2 linked regions of the Lichenibacterium dinghuense genome follow. The main gene of each other region encodes a partner of the protein of the gene in region 2 in a complex. Links are inferred from orthologs where the notes say so. Each region holds a gene or a part of one and is shown on either strand. Other genes may lie near its edges.

Region 1 (7,500 bases), 2.9 Mb from region 2 along the record:
CTCCAGGTCCCGCTCGGCCCGCAGGCTCATCGCCCGCTTGTTGGCCTTGGCCTTCTCCGGCCCGCGCAGCTTCTTGCCCGTCTCCGAGCGCGGGGCCTCGCCGAGCGGCGGGAACAGGCCGAAGTTGACGTTCATGGGCTGGAACGACGAGGGGCCGGCGTCGATCGTCTCGATGTGGCCGCCGGTGATGTGGTTGATCAGCGCGCCGATCGCGGTCGTGGCCGGCGGCATCGCAGGCTCCTCGCCGCGCCGCTCGGCCGCCGCCATGCGGCCCGCCATCAGGCCAACCGCGGCGCTCTCGACGTAGCCCTCGCATCCGGTGATCTGCCCGGCGAAGCGCAGCCGCGGCATGGCTTTGAGCCGAAGCCGGCCGTCGAGCAGCCGCGGCGAGTTGATGAATGTGTTGCGGTGCAGCCCGCCGAGCCGCGCGAACTCGGCCTTCTCCAGGCCGGGGATGGTGCGGAACACCTCGACCTGCGCGCCGTGCTTCAGCTTCGTCTGGAAGCCGACCATGTTGTAGAGCGTGCCGAGCGCGTTGTCCTGGCGGAGCTGGACGATGCCGTAGGGCTTCACGGTCGGGTCGCGCGGGTTGGTGAGCCCCACGGGCTTCATCGGCCCGTGGCGCAGCGTTTCGCGCCCGCGCTCGGCCATGACCTCGATGGGCAGACAGCCGTTGAAGTAGGGCGTGCCCTCCCATTCCTTGAAGGACGTCGTCTCGCGGCTCAGCAGCGCGTCGACGAAGGCCTGATACTGGTCGCGGTCGAGCGGGCAGTTGATGTAGTCGAGCCCGTTGCCGCCCGGCCCGACCTTGTCGTAGCGCGACTGGTACCAGGCCTTGTCGAAGTCGATCGAGTCCTTGTGGACGATGGGCGCGATGGCGTCGAAGAAGGCGAGGTGCTCCTCGCCGCCGACGCCGGCGATGGCCTGGGCGAGCCCCGGCGAGGTGAGCGGGCCGGTCGCCACGATCACGCTGCTCCAGTCCTCGGGCGGCAGGCCGTCCACCGCCTCGCGGCGGACCTCGATCAGCGGCTCCTCCTGGATCGCGCGCGTAACCGCGGCCGAGAAGCCGTCGCGGTCGACCGCCAGCGCGCCCCCGGCCGGCACCTGATGCCGGTCCGCGCAGTGCATGATGAGCGAGCCGAGCCGCCGCATCTCGCGGTGGATCACGCCCACCGCGTTGCCGAGCGCGTCGTCCGAGCGGAAGGAGTTGGAGCAGACGAGCTCGGCGAGGTCGGTGGTCTTGTGCGCGTCGGTGGGCCGGACGGGGCGCATCTCGTGCAGCACGACGGGGAGGCCGGCGCGGGCGATCTGCCACGCCGCCTCGGAGCCGGCGAGGCCGCCGCCGATGACGTGGATGGGTTCGGGCTGTGTGGTCGACATGCCGAAACCTACGGGACCGGCGCGGCACGGGCAAGGCGGACGGTCCCGCCGCTCCATCCCAGCGCGGGCGGGGATGAGCGGACCGGAACGAAGACGCCCGCCGGAGCGGGGGCTCGCGGCGGGCGGGAACGATGGGCGTCGGGTGCGAGGCTCAGGCCTCGTCGGTGCTCTGGCGGACCAGGGCGGCGATGTCGGCCCGGCCGATGCCGAGGTCGTTCAGCTCGCGGTCGGACAGGCGGGACAGCTCGCGCACGGAGTCGCGGTAGCGGCGCCAGGCGGCGATCTTCAGGGTCAGGGACTTCAGCATGGAGTTTCTCCGTTCTTGGTGAGCCTCCGGCGGCCGCGGAAGCGCGGCGCGGGGGCGTCGGGGTCATGCCCACCCACACACAACGGCGGGCATGTCGCGTCCCCGAGCCGGGACGGCTCGGGACGGGATCTCGGGCTCAGGCCGCCAGCGAGGTCGGCGCGTGGGCGGCCCAGGCCGGGCCGATGTGGGCGTCGTCGTTGGCCGCGGGCACGAAGGCCGGCTCGATCTCGTGGAACGTGCCGTCGGCCACGAAGGGGATGTCGCCGCGGCCGATGCCGAGGTCGGCCAGCTCGCGGTCGTTCAGCAGGGACAGCTCGCGGATCGTCTCGCGGCGCAGGCGCCAGGCGGCGTAGCGGGTCATGATGGATGCGATCATGGGGGGCTCCATTCGTTGTCGCCCCGAGGGCCGGCGGATCCGGCGATGGAGCGATGGTCCGCGTGCCCGCCCACACACAATGGCGGCCACGGTGTTCGCCGGCTCCGGGCCGGCACCTCCGCCACGGCGTCGTGGCGGCGGAGGGGTCAGGCCGCGACCGACCGGCGGGCGTGAGTGCCCCAGGACGGGGCCATGGTGCCGACCGGCTCGCGGGCGGAACGCGCGACGGTGCCCTCGGGGGCCGGCGCCCGCGACATCTCCTCGACGACGCCGCGGATGTCGGAGCGGCACAGGCCGAGGTCGGCCAGCTCGCGATCGGACAGGCGGGACAGCTCGCGGATGGCCTCGCGCTCGCGGCGCCAGGAAGCGATGAAGTTCAGCATCGAAAGGTTCCTTGTTGTTCGCGGCACGAGGCGCGTCGCCCCGTCCCGCTCGACCTTTGATGCAGTGCAATATACGCAGATTCGCCGATGCGAGAAGCCAGACTCGCAACCGTCTGATATGCGCAAGATGCGGGGCTTCGTTCACGTCCAGGTAGGGATTGAGGCGAAAATCGCGTCACACAAGCGACAAAGACGGCATTTAGCCCTCCTGCAGCGCTCCGCTCATGTGAAATTTGCATGACAGGATGGGGGCGACCGGCGGGGTGGAACCGCTTGCGACCGGGATCGTCCGGCGGCGGCGGAGCGCGTGGCGGCCGACCGGGACATCCATATGGTGCGTTGCAAAAACGCGATGGGCCGGAGCAAGCTCCTGGCCAGCCATCGCGGCCGCGGCGAGGCGGCCTTGATCGCGGCTCCTCGGCCGACGCTCCGCTTCCCGGCGCAGTCTGACGGCTTCGGTCGCTCGGCCGTGCTCGCGACGGCGGGCGGGGGGCTCGCGATCCGGGCCGCCCCCGCTATTCCGCGGCGGCCTGCAGCGGGCGGCGCGCCAGCACGTCGCGCAGGAAGCGCCCGGTGTGGCTGGCCGGGTTGCGGGCGACCTCCTCGGGCGAGCCTGTCGCCACGATGCGGCCGCCGCCGTCGCCGCCCTCGGGGCCGAGGTCGACGATGTGGTCGGCCGTCTTGATGACCTCGAGGTTGTGCTCGATCACTACCACCGTGTTGCCCTGGTCGACCAGCTCCTGCAGCACCTCGAGGAGCTTGCGCACGTCCTCGAAGTGCAGGCCCGTGGTGGGCTCGTCGAGGATGTAGAGCGTGCGGCCCGTGGAGCGGCGCGACAGCTCCTTGGACAGCTTCACGCGCTGCGCCTCGCCGCCCGACAGGGTGTTGGCCTGCTGCCCGACCTTGACGTAGCCGAGGCCGACGCGCGCCAGCGTCTTCATCTTGTCGCGGATCGAGGGCACGGCCTTGAACAGGTCGGCCGCCTCCTCGACCGTCATGTCGAGCACGTCGGCGATGGAGTGGTCGCGGTACTTCACGTCGAGCGTCTCGCGACCGTAGCGCTTGCCCTTGCACACGTCGCAGGTGACGTAGACGTCGGGCAGGAAGTGCATCTCGATCTTGATGACGCCGTCGCCCTGGCAGGCCTCGCAGCGCCCGCCCTTGACGTTGAACGAGAAGCGCCCCGGCCCGTAGCCGCGCGCCTTCGATTCCGGCAGGCCGGCGAACCAGTCGCGGATGGGCGTGAAGGCGCCCGTGTAGGTGGCGGGGTTCGAGCGCGGCGTGCGGCCGATCGGCGACTGGTCGATGTCGATGACCTTGTCGAGGAATTCCAGGCCCTCCACGGCGTCGTGCGGCGCGGGGTGCTCGGCGCCGCCGCCGAGTCTGCGCGCCGCCGCCGCGAAGAGGGTGTCGATCACCAGGGTCGACTTGCCGCCGCCCGACACGCCCGTGATGCACGAGAAGGTGCCGAGCGGCACCTCCATGGTGACGTTCTTGAGGTTGTTGCCCCGCGCGTTGACGACCTTGAGGGACTGGCCCTCCTTGGCGGCGCGGCGCCGGCGCGGCACGCCGACGGTCTTGCGGCCGGCGAGGTAGTCGCCGGTCAGCGAGGCGGGGTTGGACATGATCTCGCGCGGCGTGCCGGCTGCCACGATGTGGCCGCCGTGCACGCCCGCACCGGGGCCCACGTCGACCACGTAGTCGGCGCTGAGGATCGCGTCCTCGTCGTGCTCGACCACGATCACGCTGTTGCCGAGGCTTTTCAGGCGCTGCAGCGTGCCGAGCAGCCGCTCGTTGTCGCGCTGGTGGAGGCCGATCGAGGGCTCGTCGAGCACGTAGAGCACGCCGGTGAGGCCCGAGCCGATCTGGCTGGCTAGGCGGATGCGCTGGCTTTCGCCGCCCGACAGCGTGCCGGCGCCGCGGCCGAGCGTGAGGTAGTCGAGCCCGACGTCGATCAGGAAGCGCAGCCGGTCGCGGATCTCTTTGAGGATCCGCACCGCGATCTCGTTGCGCTTGTCGTCGAGCTGCGCCGGCAGGGCGTCGAACCAGGCGATCGCCTTGCGGATCGAAAGCTCAGCGGCCGACGAGATCGTCCTGTCCGCGATCCGCACCGCCAGCGCCTCGGGCTTGAGGCGCGCGCCCGCGCAGGTGGGGCAGGGCACCGCGCCCATGTAGCGGCCGATCTCCTCGCGGATGAACTCCGAGTCGGTCTCCTTGAAGCGCCGGTCGAGGCTGCGCACCACGCCCTCGAAGGGCTTCGACACCCCGTAGGCGCGCGAGCCGTCGTCGTACTGGAAGCGGATCACCTCCTCGCCCGAGCCGAACAGCACGGCGTCGCGGAAGCTCTGGGGCAGGGCGTTCCACTTGGTGTCGAGCTTGACCTTGTAGTGGCGTGCCAGCGCGTCGAGCGTCTGCGCGTAATAGGGCGAGGACGACTTCGACCAGGGCGAAATGGCGCCGCGCTTCAGGCTCAGCGTCGGGTCCGGCACGACCCGCTCGGCGGCGACCTGCATCTGCGAGCCGAGCCCGGCGCAGACCGGGCAGGCGCCGAACGGGTTGTTGAAGGAGAACAGCCGCGGCTCGATCTCGGGGATGGTGAAGCCCGACACCGGGCAGGCGAACTTCGACGAGAAGACCACCTCCTTCGGCGAGCCCTCCGGCGGCTCGTCGGCGAACTCGACGACCGAGATGCCGTCGGCCAGCTCCAGCGCGGTCTCGAAGGACTCGGCGAGGCGCGTCGCCATGTCGGGGCGCACCGCGATGCGGTCCACCACGACGCCGATGTCGTGCTTGAACTTCTTGTCGAGCGTCGGCGCCTCGTCGAGCGGGTAGAACTCGCCGTCGACCTTCAGGCGCTGGAATCCCTTGCGCTGGAATTCGGCGATCTCCTTGCGGTACTCGCCCTTGCGGCCGCGCACCACGGGCGCGATCAGGTAGAGGCGCGTGTTCGGCGGCAGGGCCAGCACGCGGTCCACCATCTGGCTGACAGTCTGGCTCTCGATCGGCAGGCCCGTCGCGGGCGAATAGGGGATGCCGATGCGCGCCCACAGGAGGCGCATGTAGTCGTAGATCTCGGTGACGGTGCCGACCGTGGAGCGCGGGTTCTTCGAGGTCGTCTTCTGCTCGATCGAGATGGCGGGCGACAGGCCGTCGATCTGGTCGACGTCGGGCTTGCCCATCATCTCCAGGAACTGGCGCGCGTAGGCGGACAGCGATTCCACGTAGCGGCGCTGTCCTTCCGCGTAGATGGTGTCGAAGGCCAAAGATGATTTGCCCGAGCCCGACAGGCCGGTGAAGACCACCAGCTTGTCGCGCGGGATGGTGAGGTCGACGTTCTTGAGGTTGTGCTCGCGCGCGCCCCGCACCACGATGCTGTCGCGGTCGGGCAGGCGGGGCGGCTCGGCGTCGAACAGCTTCTCCAGCGCGGCGTCGCTCATCTCCGCGGGCGCGGCCGGCCCGGGGGCCGCCTCCGCGGCCGCGCCCTTGATGGCCCTGACCTTGCGGACGATGCGCGGGGCAGGGGTTTCGGCGGCTTCGGGCGCCTCTGCGGCCGCTTCGGCCTTGCGGGTGCGGGAGCGGGGCTGTTGCGCCATGGAGGGACGGGTTCCAGGATGAGGACGGCCGGCCGCGGAACCGGTTTCGCCTCCATATAGGGGTGCCATGCCGTATCGGCACCGCCGCCGTTTCGCGCTTACCACGGATGTGCTAGGGAACATAGAGGGAACGGGTCGGCGGAGTTTGGTAACCGCCGCCTTGTAGGAACGGGTCAAGGTCGGGTCCGGCGCCGCGTCGCGCGCCGAGGGCCCACACTCATCGAGGTCCCGAGGAGGGCACCATGTCGGGCAGCGTCAACAAGGTCATTCTGGTCGGAAACCTGGGCAAGGATCCCGAGGTGCGCCGCATGCAGTCGGGCGACGCGGTGGTGAACCTGCGCCTCGCCACCACGGAATCCTGGCGCGACAAGGCGTCCGGCGAGCGCAAGGAGAAGACGGAGTGGCACTCCGTCGTGATCTTCAACGAGAACCTCGCCAAGGTGGCCGAGCAGTACCTGAAGAAGGGCTCGAAGGTCTACGTCGAGGGCCAGCTCCAGACCCGCAAGTACAACGACAAGGACGGCAACGAGCGCTACAGCACCGAGGTGGTGCTGCAGCGCTTCCGCGGCGAGCTGACCATGCTGGAAGGCCGCAACAGCGGCGGCGGCGGCTTCGCGGGCGACGACGACCGCGGCTCCTTCGACCGCGGCGGCGACCGGGGCGGCGACCGCCCGTCCTTCGGCCGCTCCTCGCCGATGGACCGCGGCGGCAACTCCGGCGGCGGCGGCCGCGGCGGCTCCATGTCGGACGCGATCGACGACGACATCCCGTTCTGATGACGGGTTTCCTTCTCCCGTGGAACGGGAGAAGGATCGCGCACGCCGTCCTGAGCTAGACTGTCCTGATGACCGACCTTTCCGCCGACCTCGCCCGCACCCGCGCCGACTACGAGAGCTTCAAGGCCCGCGGCCTCAAGCTCGACATGACGCGGGGCAAACCCTCGCCCGAACAGCTGTCGCTGTCGGACGCCATGCTGCTGCCGCAGGGCAACCGCGACACCACCACGGCGGCCGGCGAGGACGCGCGCAACTACGGCGGGGACCTGCGCGGCCTGCCAGAGGTCCGCGCCCTGTTCGGCGAGGCGCTCGGCCTGACGGCGGACGCCATCGTGCTCGGCAACAACTCGTCCCTCGCCCTGATGCACGACTGCATCGTGTGGGCGCTGCTCAAGGGCGTGCCGGGCGGTGAGCGGCCCTGGTCCAGGGAGGCCTCGCCGGCCTTCATCTGCCCCGTGCCGGGCTACGACCGCCACTTCGGCCTGACCGAGGAGTTCGGCTTCCGCCTGCTGCCGGTGCCGCTCACGGGGCAGGGCCCCGACATGGACGCGGTCGAGGCGCTCGCCGCCGACCCGTCCGTGAAGGGCATGTGGTGCGTGCCGCGCTACTCGAACCCGACCGGCGAAACCTACGCCGACGAGACCGTGCGCCGCCTCGCCGCGATGAAGACGGGCGCGCCGGACTT
Region 2 (7,973 bases):
GTCCGTTTGAGGGCGCGGTCCTCGAGGTGGATCGCGTTGCGGCAGAACGAGTCGGCGTAGTCGACGAACATGCTCTGCAGGGCGCCCGTCGCGGTGAAGTCCTTGCAGGTGTGGTCGTCGATGTCGGGGCGCCGTTTCCTGAAAATGTCGCCCGGTATCAGGATGCCGTGGAAGCTCGCGACGCCGGGCTGCAGGAACCTGTGCGCGCCCTCCGTGCCCAGCAGCGAGAACTGGCCCGGCTTGATCACGACGTCGCGGCCCCGCTGCATCAAGGTGATCTCCCCCTTGACCGGGGTGACGATGAAGTAACCGTCGATGCAGTCCCGGGCCGAGTGCCACGCCGTCCGTTCGCAGAACATCGGATCCGACGCGAAGGTCGCGATCCGAACCTCGTCCGTCCCGGTGCCGGTGAACTGGCCGGAGCGGAAATCAGGCGAGGTGTTGTTCTCGTGGCGATAGAAGAATTCGTTGAGGGTTTCTTTCCAGCGCGTGCCGCGTCGGGCGGCCGCGACGTGTTCGAGCTCCAGATCCAGGATGGATCGGTCTATGACAGGCTTCTTCGTCATGCGTGCCTTTCCCACCCATAGCTGTCCCCGTCCCGCGCTCGCCGAGCGACCGGGGCGGGGCGCTGTGACGGAGAGAGCGTCCGCGCTGCCCGGACGTTCGGGCGTCCGGAGCCGTCGCGCGGACCGCCCGCGCCGGCCCCGCGGGCTCGGCTCTAGACCTGATCGATCCGGAGGATGATGCCGCAGCCGCCGGAGCCCCCGTCGAGGCGGCCGACGCCCGCTTGCTCGTAGGCTCGCCAGAGGGCGGCGGTGCTCGTCGCCGGAGCCGGCCGCTCGCGTTTGCCTTCGGCGGACAGCAGCATGCCGATCGACACCTGCGCACGCCGGCTCGTTTCCACGTAGCTCCAGCCGAGCGCCGCGCGGGCCGCACGGAGCAGGGCCTGCTCGCCCGAGGAGGCTGAGTGAGCCATTTGAGAGGTCCTTCCCGCGTGAGCCCTTTTGTACCTTATCGCCTCGCATGCAAGCCGTTCAAGGAGCGACTCGGCAAAGGTGCGGGGAGGATGCCGCTCCAGGCCGAAACGGCTGCTTTTGTCGCGGGGGGAGGAGGGCGGCCCCCGTCCCGGGGGGCTTCGGCGCCTCGATGGGCGGCCGGGGGAGCGCGGCCCGGGACCGCGCTGGCACGCTCGCGGTGCGCCCCCTATATACGGGCACGCTTCCACCCCTGACGCCCGCGGGTACACGACCTTCGATGACGACTCCCGACGAGGACGCGGTCCGCCGCCGCAAGATCGGCTTCCGGGCCTGGCACCGCGGCACCCGCGAGATGGACCTGATCATGGGCCGCTTCGCCGACGCGAAGCTCGCCGAGCTCGACGCGGCCGGCCTCGACAGCTTCGAGGCGCTGATGGAGCAGCCCGATCCCGACCTCTACAAGTGGGTGTCGGGCGAGGCGCCGGTGCCGGCGGACGTCGACGCCGCCTTCCTGGCCCGCATCCGCGACTTCCACGCCAACACGGGCGCGCTTCGTGGCTAAGGCGATGGCCGGCCGCGTCGTGTCGCCGCCGAAGAACGCCGCCCCGCCCGCGAAGCCGCCGGCGCCGCTCGCCGAGGTGGCGCGCGTCGTCAAGGCGCTGCAGGGCGACACCCACGTCACCCTGGCCCACGTGCCGGACGGCTTCGACGGCTTCGTGGTGGCGGACCTCGCCCGCGCGCTCGCCAAGGGCGCCGAGCGGCCGGCGACGCTCGTCCACGTCGCGCGCGAAAGCCAGCGCGCGCAGGCGTTCCGCGACGCAGTGGCGTTCGCGGCGCCGGATATAGAAGTTCTGGAGTTCCCGGCCTGGGACTGCCAGCCCTACGACCGCGTGTCGCCCAACGCGGCGCTGGCGGCGCGGCGCATGCTGGTGCTGTCCCGCCTCGCGCGCTCGCGCTCGTCGAGCGACAAGCCCCGCATCCTGTCGACGACCGTCAGCGCCATCCTGCAGCGCGTGCCCCCGCGCGACAGCGTGGCGCGGGAAAGCTTCTCCGCCGCGCCCGGCAACTCGGTGTCGACCGACGACCTCGCGGCGTGGCTCGAGACCAACGGCTTCCTGCGCTCGGATGTGGTGCGCGACACCGGCGAATATGCGGTGCGGGGCGGCATCGTCGACCTGTTCGCGCCGGGCATGCCGGCGCCGGTGCGGCTCGACTTCTTCGGCGCCACGCTGGAGTCGATCCGGCCCTTCGACCCCGAGACGCAGCGCTCGACCGGGCAGCTCCGCGCGCTCGACCTCGTGCCGATGAGCGAGGTGCAGCTCACCACGGAGTCGATCCGGAGGTTTCGCGGGAACTACGTGTCCACCTTCGGCGCCCCACACGGCGACCCGCTCTACGCCGCCATCAGCGAGGGGCGCCGCCACCCCGGCATGGAGCACTGGCTCCCGCTGTTCTACCCCAACCTCGGCACGCTGTTCGACTACCTCGGCCACTGCCCGATCGTGCTCGACCCGCTCGACGACCAGGCCGTGACCGAGCGCTTCTCCGTCATCGCCGACCACCACGACGCCCGCGTCGAGGCGCGCAAGCAGCCCGGCGGCTCCGCCGGCTTCAAGCCGCTGCCGACCTCGGCCCTCTACCTCGACCGCGACGACTGGGCGCTGGAGCTCGACCACGCCCCCGTGGCGCGCATCACCGACGCCGAGCCTGCGCCCGGAACGGCGGTGTCGGTCGACCTCGGCGGGCGGCCCGGCCGGTCCTTCGCGCCCGAGCGGGCCGTGGAGGGGGCGAACGTCTTCGACGCCGCCGTGGCGCACATCCGCGAGTTGCAGGCGACCGGGCGCCGCGTGATCGTCGCGGGCTGGAGCGAGGGCTCGCGCGACCGGCTGCGCGCCGTGCTGGGCGAGCACGGTCTCAAGAAGACCGAACCCGTCGCCTCGCTCGGCCAGGCGCTGGCCCTGCCGCCCGCCGCCGTGGCCCTGGCCGTGCTGGGGCTGGAGAGCGGCTTCTCGGCCGGCGACGTCCACTTCATCGGCGAGCAGGACGTGCTCGGCGACCGCCTCGTGCGCGCCCGCAAGAAGACCCGCCGCGCCGCCGACTTCCTCCAGGAGGTGGCGAGCCTCACGCCCGGCGACTACGTGGTCCACGTCGACCACGGCATCGGCCGCTTCCTCGGCCTCAAGACGCTGACGGCGGCCGGCGTGCCGCACGACCTCGTAGAATTGCAATATGCCGGCGAGGGCAACTCGCGCCTGTTCCTGCCCGTCGAGAACCTGGAGCTGCTGTCGCGCTACGGCTCGGAGGATTCCGAGGCCATCCTCGACCGCCTGGGGGGCGGCGGCTGGCAGAACCGCAAGGCGCGGATGAAGAACCGCATCCGCGAGATCGCCCACGGGCTGATCCGCCTCGCGGCCGAGCGGACCCTCAAGCCCGCCGAGAAGCTGGTGCCGCCCGAGGGGCTCTACGACGAGTTCTGCGCGCGCTTCCCCTACGACGAGACCGAGGACCAGCTGAACTCGATCGAGTCTGTGCTCGGCGACCTCGCCTCCGGCCACCCGATGGACCGGCTGGTCTGCGGCGACGTCGGCTTCGGCAAGACCGAGGTCGCGCTGCGCGCCGCCTTCGCGGCGGCCATCAACGGCCGACAGGTCGCCGTGGTGGTGCCCACCACGCTGCTCGCCCGCCAGCACTACAAGACCTTCGCCGAGCGCTTCGCCGGCCTGCCCATCAAGGTCGGACAGGTCAGCCGCATGGTGCCGGCCGCCGAGCAGAAGCGCGTGAAGAGCGCCCTCGCCGACGGCACCATGGACATCGTGGTCGGCACCCATGCGGTGCTGGGCAAGGCCATCGGGTTCAAGGAGCTGGGGCTCGTCGTGGTCGACGAGGAACAGCGCTTCGGCGTCGCCCACAAGGAGCGGCTGAAGGACATGCGGGCCGAGGTCCACATCCTGACGCTATCCGCGACGCCGATCCCCCGCACGCTTCAGCTCGCCATGACGGGCGTGCGCGACCTCAGCATCATCGCGACGCCCCCCGTTGACCGCCTCGCGGTGCGGACCTCCGTCTTCCCCTTCGACGAGCTGATGATTCGCGAGGCGCTGCTGCGCGAGCGCTACCGCGGCGGCCAGAGCTTCTACGTCTGCCCGCGCATCGAGGATCTGGAGGAGCAGGCGGCCTTCCTGGCGCGCTCGGTGCCGGAGGTGAAATTCGTGGTCGCCCACGGGCAGATGTCGGCGACCGAGCTCGAAGAGAAGATGTCGAACTTCTACGAGGGGCACTACGACGTGCTGCTCGCCACCGCGATCGTCGAGGCGGGGCTCGACATCCCGCGCGCCAACACGCTGATCGTGCACCGCGCCGACTTGTTCGGCCTCGCGCAGCTCTACCAGCTGCGCGGCCGCGTCGGCCGCTCGAAGACGCGCGCCTACGCGCTCTTCACGCTGCCCGCCAACCGGCCCCCCACCGCCCAGGCCGAGAAGCGGCTCAAGGTGCTGCAGGGGCTCGACACGCTCGGCGCGGGCTTCGAGCTCGCCAGCCACGACCTCGACATCCGCGGCGCCGGCAACCTGCTCGGCGACGAGCAGTCCGGCCACATCAAGGAGGTCGGCTTCGAGCTCTACCAGCAGATGCTCAAGGACGCGATCGAGGCGCTGAAGTCGGGCGATACGGGCGAGCTCGCGGAAGAGGCTTGGTCGCCCGCCATCTCGATCGGCGTGCCGGTGACGATCCCCGAGCATTACGTGCCCGACATCGCGCTGCGCATGAACCTCTACCGCCGCCTCTCGGCCCTGGAGGACGAGGACGAGATCGAGAGCTTCGGCGCCGAGATGGTGGACCGCTTCGGCGCGCTGCCCGACGAGGTGCGCCAGCTCCTCAAGCTCATGGCGGTCAAGGGCCTGTGCCGGCGCGCCAACGTCGAGAAGGTCGACGCCGGGCCGAAGGGCGTCATCGTGGGCTTCCGCGAGAACAAGTTCTCGAACCCGGGCGGCCTCGTGCGGCTGATCCAGGACCCGAAATACTACGCCAAGGTCCGGCCCGACATGCGCGTCGCCTTCCAGCGCGAGTTCGACCGGCCGGAGGACCGGCTGGAGGGCACGCGCGAGATCCTGCGGCGGCTCGTCGCCATCGGGGAGAAGAAAAAGGCCGCGTGAGCGCCGATCGGTGGTTGCGGGCGGCACGGCGGGGAGGCAGGTTCGCGGCTCCCGCCCGGAGTTCGCCATGCGCCTCGCCCTGTTCCTCGCCGCGCTGTCGGTCGCCGGGCCGGCGACGGCGGCGAGCTTCGACTGCACCGCGGCGTCGAGCCCGGACGAGGTGGCGATCTGCGCCGACCCGCACCTGTCCGCGCTCGACGTGCTGGTCGACCGGGCCTACGGCGAGGCGCGCAAGGGCTACGGCGGCGCGCCCGACGCGGAGGATCGCGCCCACGCGCTCGACGACGCGCGCGACTTCAACGCCCGCAAGCGGCGCTGCGGCGCGGACCTCGGTTGCCTCACCGCAGCCCACGTCGGCGCGCTGGAGGATTTCGGGGTGTACGGGTCGAGCGTGCGCGTGCCGGCCTGGATCGCCGCCACCGCGATGACGCCCTCCGTGCCGGCCGAGACGCGCCGCCTCCCGGCGCGCGAGGGCGACTGCGCCCGCACCCGCGTCACCGACGTCGGCGGGCGGCTCGAAGGGGACGCGGACTTCTCCAGCGGGACCCGTGTGGGCTTCGCCAACGGCGGCGCCCAGGTCAGCTACGACCGCGTGCCGGCCATCGTCGCCTCGCGCCGCGGCGACCCCGTGCTGATGTGCCTGACCTCGATCCCGAAGCACTGCCCGCCGCGAGACGACCGCGGCCGCAGCTACACGTCGACCAACCTGCGCACGCGCGGGTCCTGGTCGCTCGCCGACTCGCAGCACAGGTGCGGCGGGGCCTGAACTTCCCCATCGGCTCCCCCCGACTGACGGGACGGGGGGCAGGGCATGTCGGCCCCGCCGAGGCCGCGATCGACCTCACGCCGGCGGGTCGCGCCTCTGCCCGGCGCGGAACTGCCGCTGCTCGCGCACGAGCAGGCCCGCCACACCCGCCAGGAGGAGCAGCACGACCCCGAGCACCACGGCCTCGCCCATGACGCGCTCCCCGTCAGATCATCCCGCGCCGCTTGGCTTCCCTCTTGGCCGCCGCGTGGACGTCGGCCGCGACGTCGCCGGGGTCCTTCGGGCCGTGCCCCTCCTCGACCCGGCCGGGCAGGAGGTCGCCGTCCTCGATCCGGTAGGTGAAGACGTGGCCCGTGGCGTTGTGGCGGAGGCGCAGCGTCGTCTCGGTCGCCTCGATGACTTCGGTGTTGTCCATGGTGCCCGGTCCGTCTCGCCATCGTCGTCGTCGCGCGTCAATGTTCCGCCGCGGCCGATCGTTGCCCGTGTGGCTCCGCGGCGTTGCGGCCGGGGGGCAGGGGCGTGCATCCTGGGCGCCGCGAGTCGCGGACCGATCGGGGATCGAAACGCGCCGGCGCCCCGTTCCTGTGACGGGACGGCCGGCGGGACTGGAGTGGATATGGTGAGGAAGGCTCTGCGCGGGGTCGGGCCCGGTTACCCGCAGATCGTGGTGCTGGTCGGCGCCACCGGCGACCTGTCCCGGCGCAAGCTGCTGCCCGGCCTGTTCCATCTGGCGAGCTCGGGCTTCATCCCCGGTTGCCGCGTCATCGGCGTGTCGCTCGACGACCTCGACGTCGACGGCTTCCGCACCCTCGCCCGCTCAGCGCTCGACCAGTTCTCCACTCGCAAGGTCGACGAGGCGCAGTGGGACGCCTTCGCCCAGGCGCTCGACTACGTGTCGCTGTCGGCCGGTGCCGGGGAGCTGCGCGCCGCCGTGAAGCGGGCCGAGGAGGGCTTCGTCGGGGAAACGCGCCTCATCCACTACCTCAGCGTGCCGCCCGAGGCGGCGCTGCCCGCCGTTCGCCTGCTGGCCGAGGCCGACCTCGTCGGGCGCTCGCGCATCATCATGGAGAAGCCCTTCGGCACCGACCTCGAGACCGCGGTGAAGCTGAACGAGGAGCTGCACGCGACCTTCGCCGAGGACCGCATCTTCCGCATCGACCACTTCCTCGGCAAGGAGCCGGCGCAGAACATCCTGGCCTTCCGCTTCGCCAACGGGCTGTTCGAGCCGATCTGGAACCGCAACTTCATCGACCACGTCCAGATCGACGTGCCGGAAACGCTGGGGCTGAACCAGCGCGCGCGCTTCTACGAGCAGACCGGCGCCTACCGCGACATGGTGGTGACCCACCTGTTCCAGATCCTCGGCTTCATGGCGATGGAGCCGCCGACCGCGCTGGAGCCCGCGCCGATCAGCGAGGAGAAGAACAAGGTGTTCCGCTCCATGCTGCCGATCGACCCGCACGACGTGGTGCGCGGCCAATATGTCGGCTACCGCACCGAGGCCGGCGTGGACCCCGAGTCCGAGACCGAGACCTTCATCGCGCTCAAGTGCTGGATCGACAACTGGCGCTGGGCCGGCGTGCCCTTCTTCCTGCGCACCGGCAAGCGGCTGGCCGAGGGCAGCCGCATCATCTCCATCGCGTTCCGCGAGCCGCCGAAGAGCATGTTTCCCGCCAATTCCGGCGTCGGCGCGCAGGGGCCGGACCACCTCACCTTCGACCTCGCCGACGCGTCCAAGGTGTCGCTGTCCTTCTACGGCAAGCGGCCCGGCCCCGGCATGCGGCTCGACAAGCTGAGCCTGCAGTTCTCCATGAGCGACACCGGCATGCAGGGCGACGTGCTGGAGGCCTACGAGCGGCTGATCCTCGACGCCATGCGGGGCGACCACACGCTGTTCACCACGGCCGAGGGCATCGAGCGGCTGTGGGAGATCTCCGAGCCGCTTCTTGAGAACCCGCCGCCGGTGCGGCTCTACCAGCCGGGCTCCTGGGGGCCGAAGTCCATCCACCAGCTCGTGGCGCCCCACGCCTGGCGCCTCCCTTTCGAGCGGGCGTGGCGGAGCACGAATCCGCCGCGGTG

Evidence for each region. The genes of interacting proteins can lie anywhere in the genome.
Region 1: the proteins of mfd (region 2) and uvrA are in contact, whole or in part, in a crystal structure (PDB 4DFC), measured with the Escherichia coli proteins. The link is inferred for Lichenibacterium dinghuense from one-to-one orthologs.

What each region holds. Positions count from the first base shown.
Region 1 is NZ_JAJLMN010000001.1:679,558-687,057, reverse strand. What follows is about bases 2,762-6,377. They hold uvrA (excinuclease ABC subunit UvrA), read right to left. Parts: upstream 6,040-6,377; coding sequence 2,962-6,039; downstream 2,762-2,961. Other genes in these bases: ssb (single-stranded DNA-binding protein), read left to right, coding at 6,282-6,377. Outside these bases: methylenetetrahydrofolate--tRNA-(uracil(54)-C(5))-methyltransferase (FADH(2)-oxidizing) TrmFO, read right to left, coding at 1-1,380; L7N97_RS03245 (DUF1127 domain-containing protein), read right to left, coding at 1,532-1,687; L7N97_RS30130 (DUF1127 domain-containing protein), read right to left, coding at 1,824-2,063; L7N97_RS30125 (DUF1127 domain-containing protein), read right to left, coding at 2,210-2,446; more of ssb, read left to right, coding at 6,378-6,815; L7N97_RS03220 (aspartate aminotransferase type Ic), read left to right, coding at 6,884-7,500. UniProt on the Escherichia coli protein: The UvrABC repair system catalyzes the recognition and processing of DNA lesions. UvrA is an ATPase and a DNA-binding protein. A damage recognition complex composed of 2 UvrA and 2 UvrB subunits scans DNA for abnormalities.
Region 2 is NZ_JAJLMN010000001.1:3,565,210-3,573,182, forward strand. What follows is about bases 1,240-5,328. They hold mfd (transcription-repair coupling factor), read left to right. Parts: upstream 1,240-1,543; coding sequence 1,544-5,128; downstream 5,129-5,328. Other genes in these bases: L7N97_RS17060 (FAD assembly factor SdhE), read left to right, coding at 1,255-1,539; L7N97_RS17070 (lysozyme inhibitor LprI family protein), read left to right, coding at 5,196-5,328. Also shown: L7N97_RS17050 (AraC family transcriptional regulator), read right to left, coding at 1-566; L7N97_RS17055 (XRE family transcriptional regulator), read right to left, coding at 719-976; more of L7N97_RS17070, read left to right, coding at 5,329-5,894; L7N97_RS17075 (hypothetical protein), read right to left, coding at 6,100-6,309; zwf (glucose-6-phosphate dehydrogenase), read left to right, coding at 6,511-7,973. UniProt on the Escherichia coli protein: Couples transcription and DNA repair by recognizing RNA polymerase (RNAP) stalled at DNA lesions. Mediates ATP-dependent release of RNAP and its truncated transcript from the DNA, and recruitment of nucleotide excision repair machinery to the damaged site.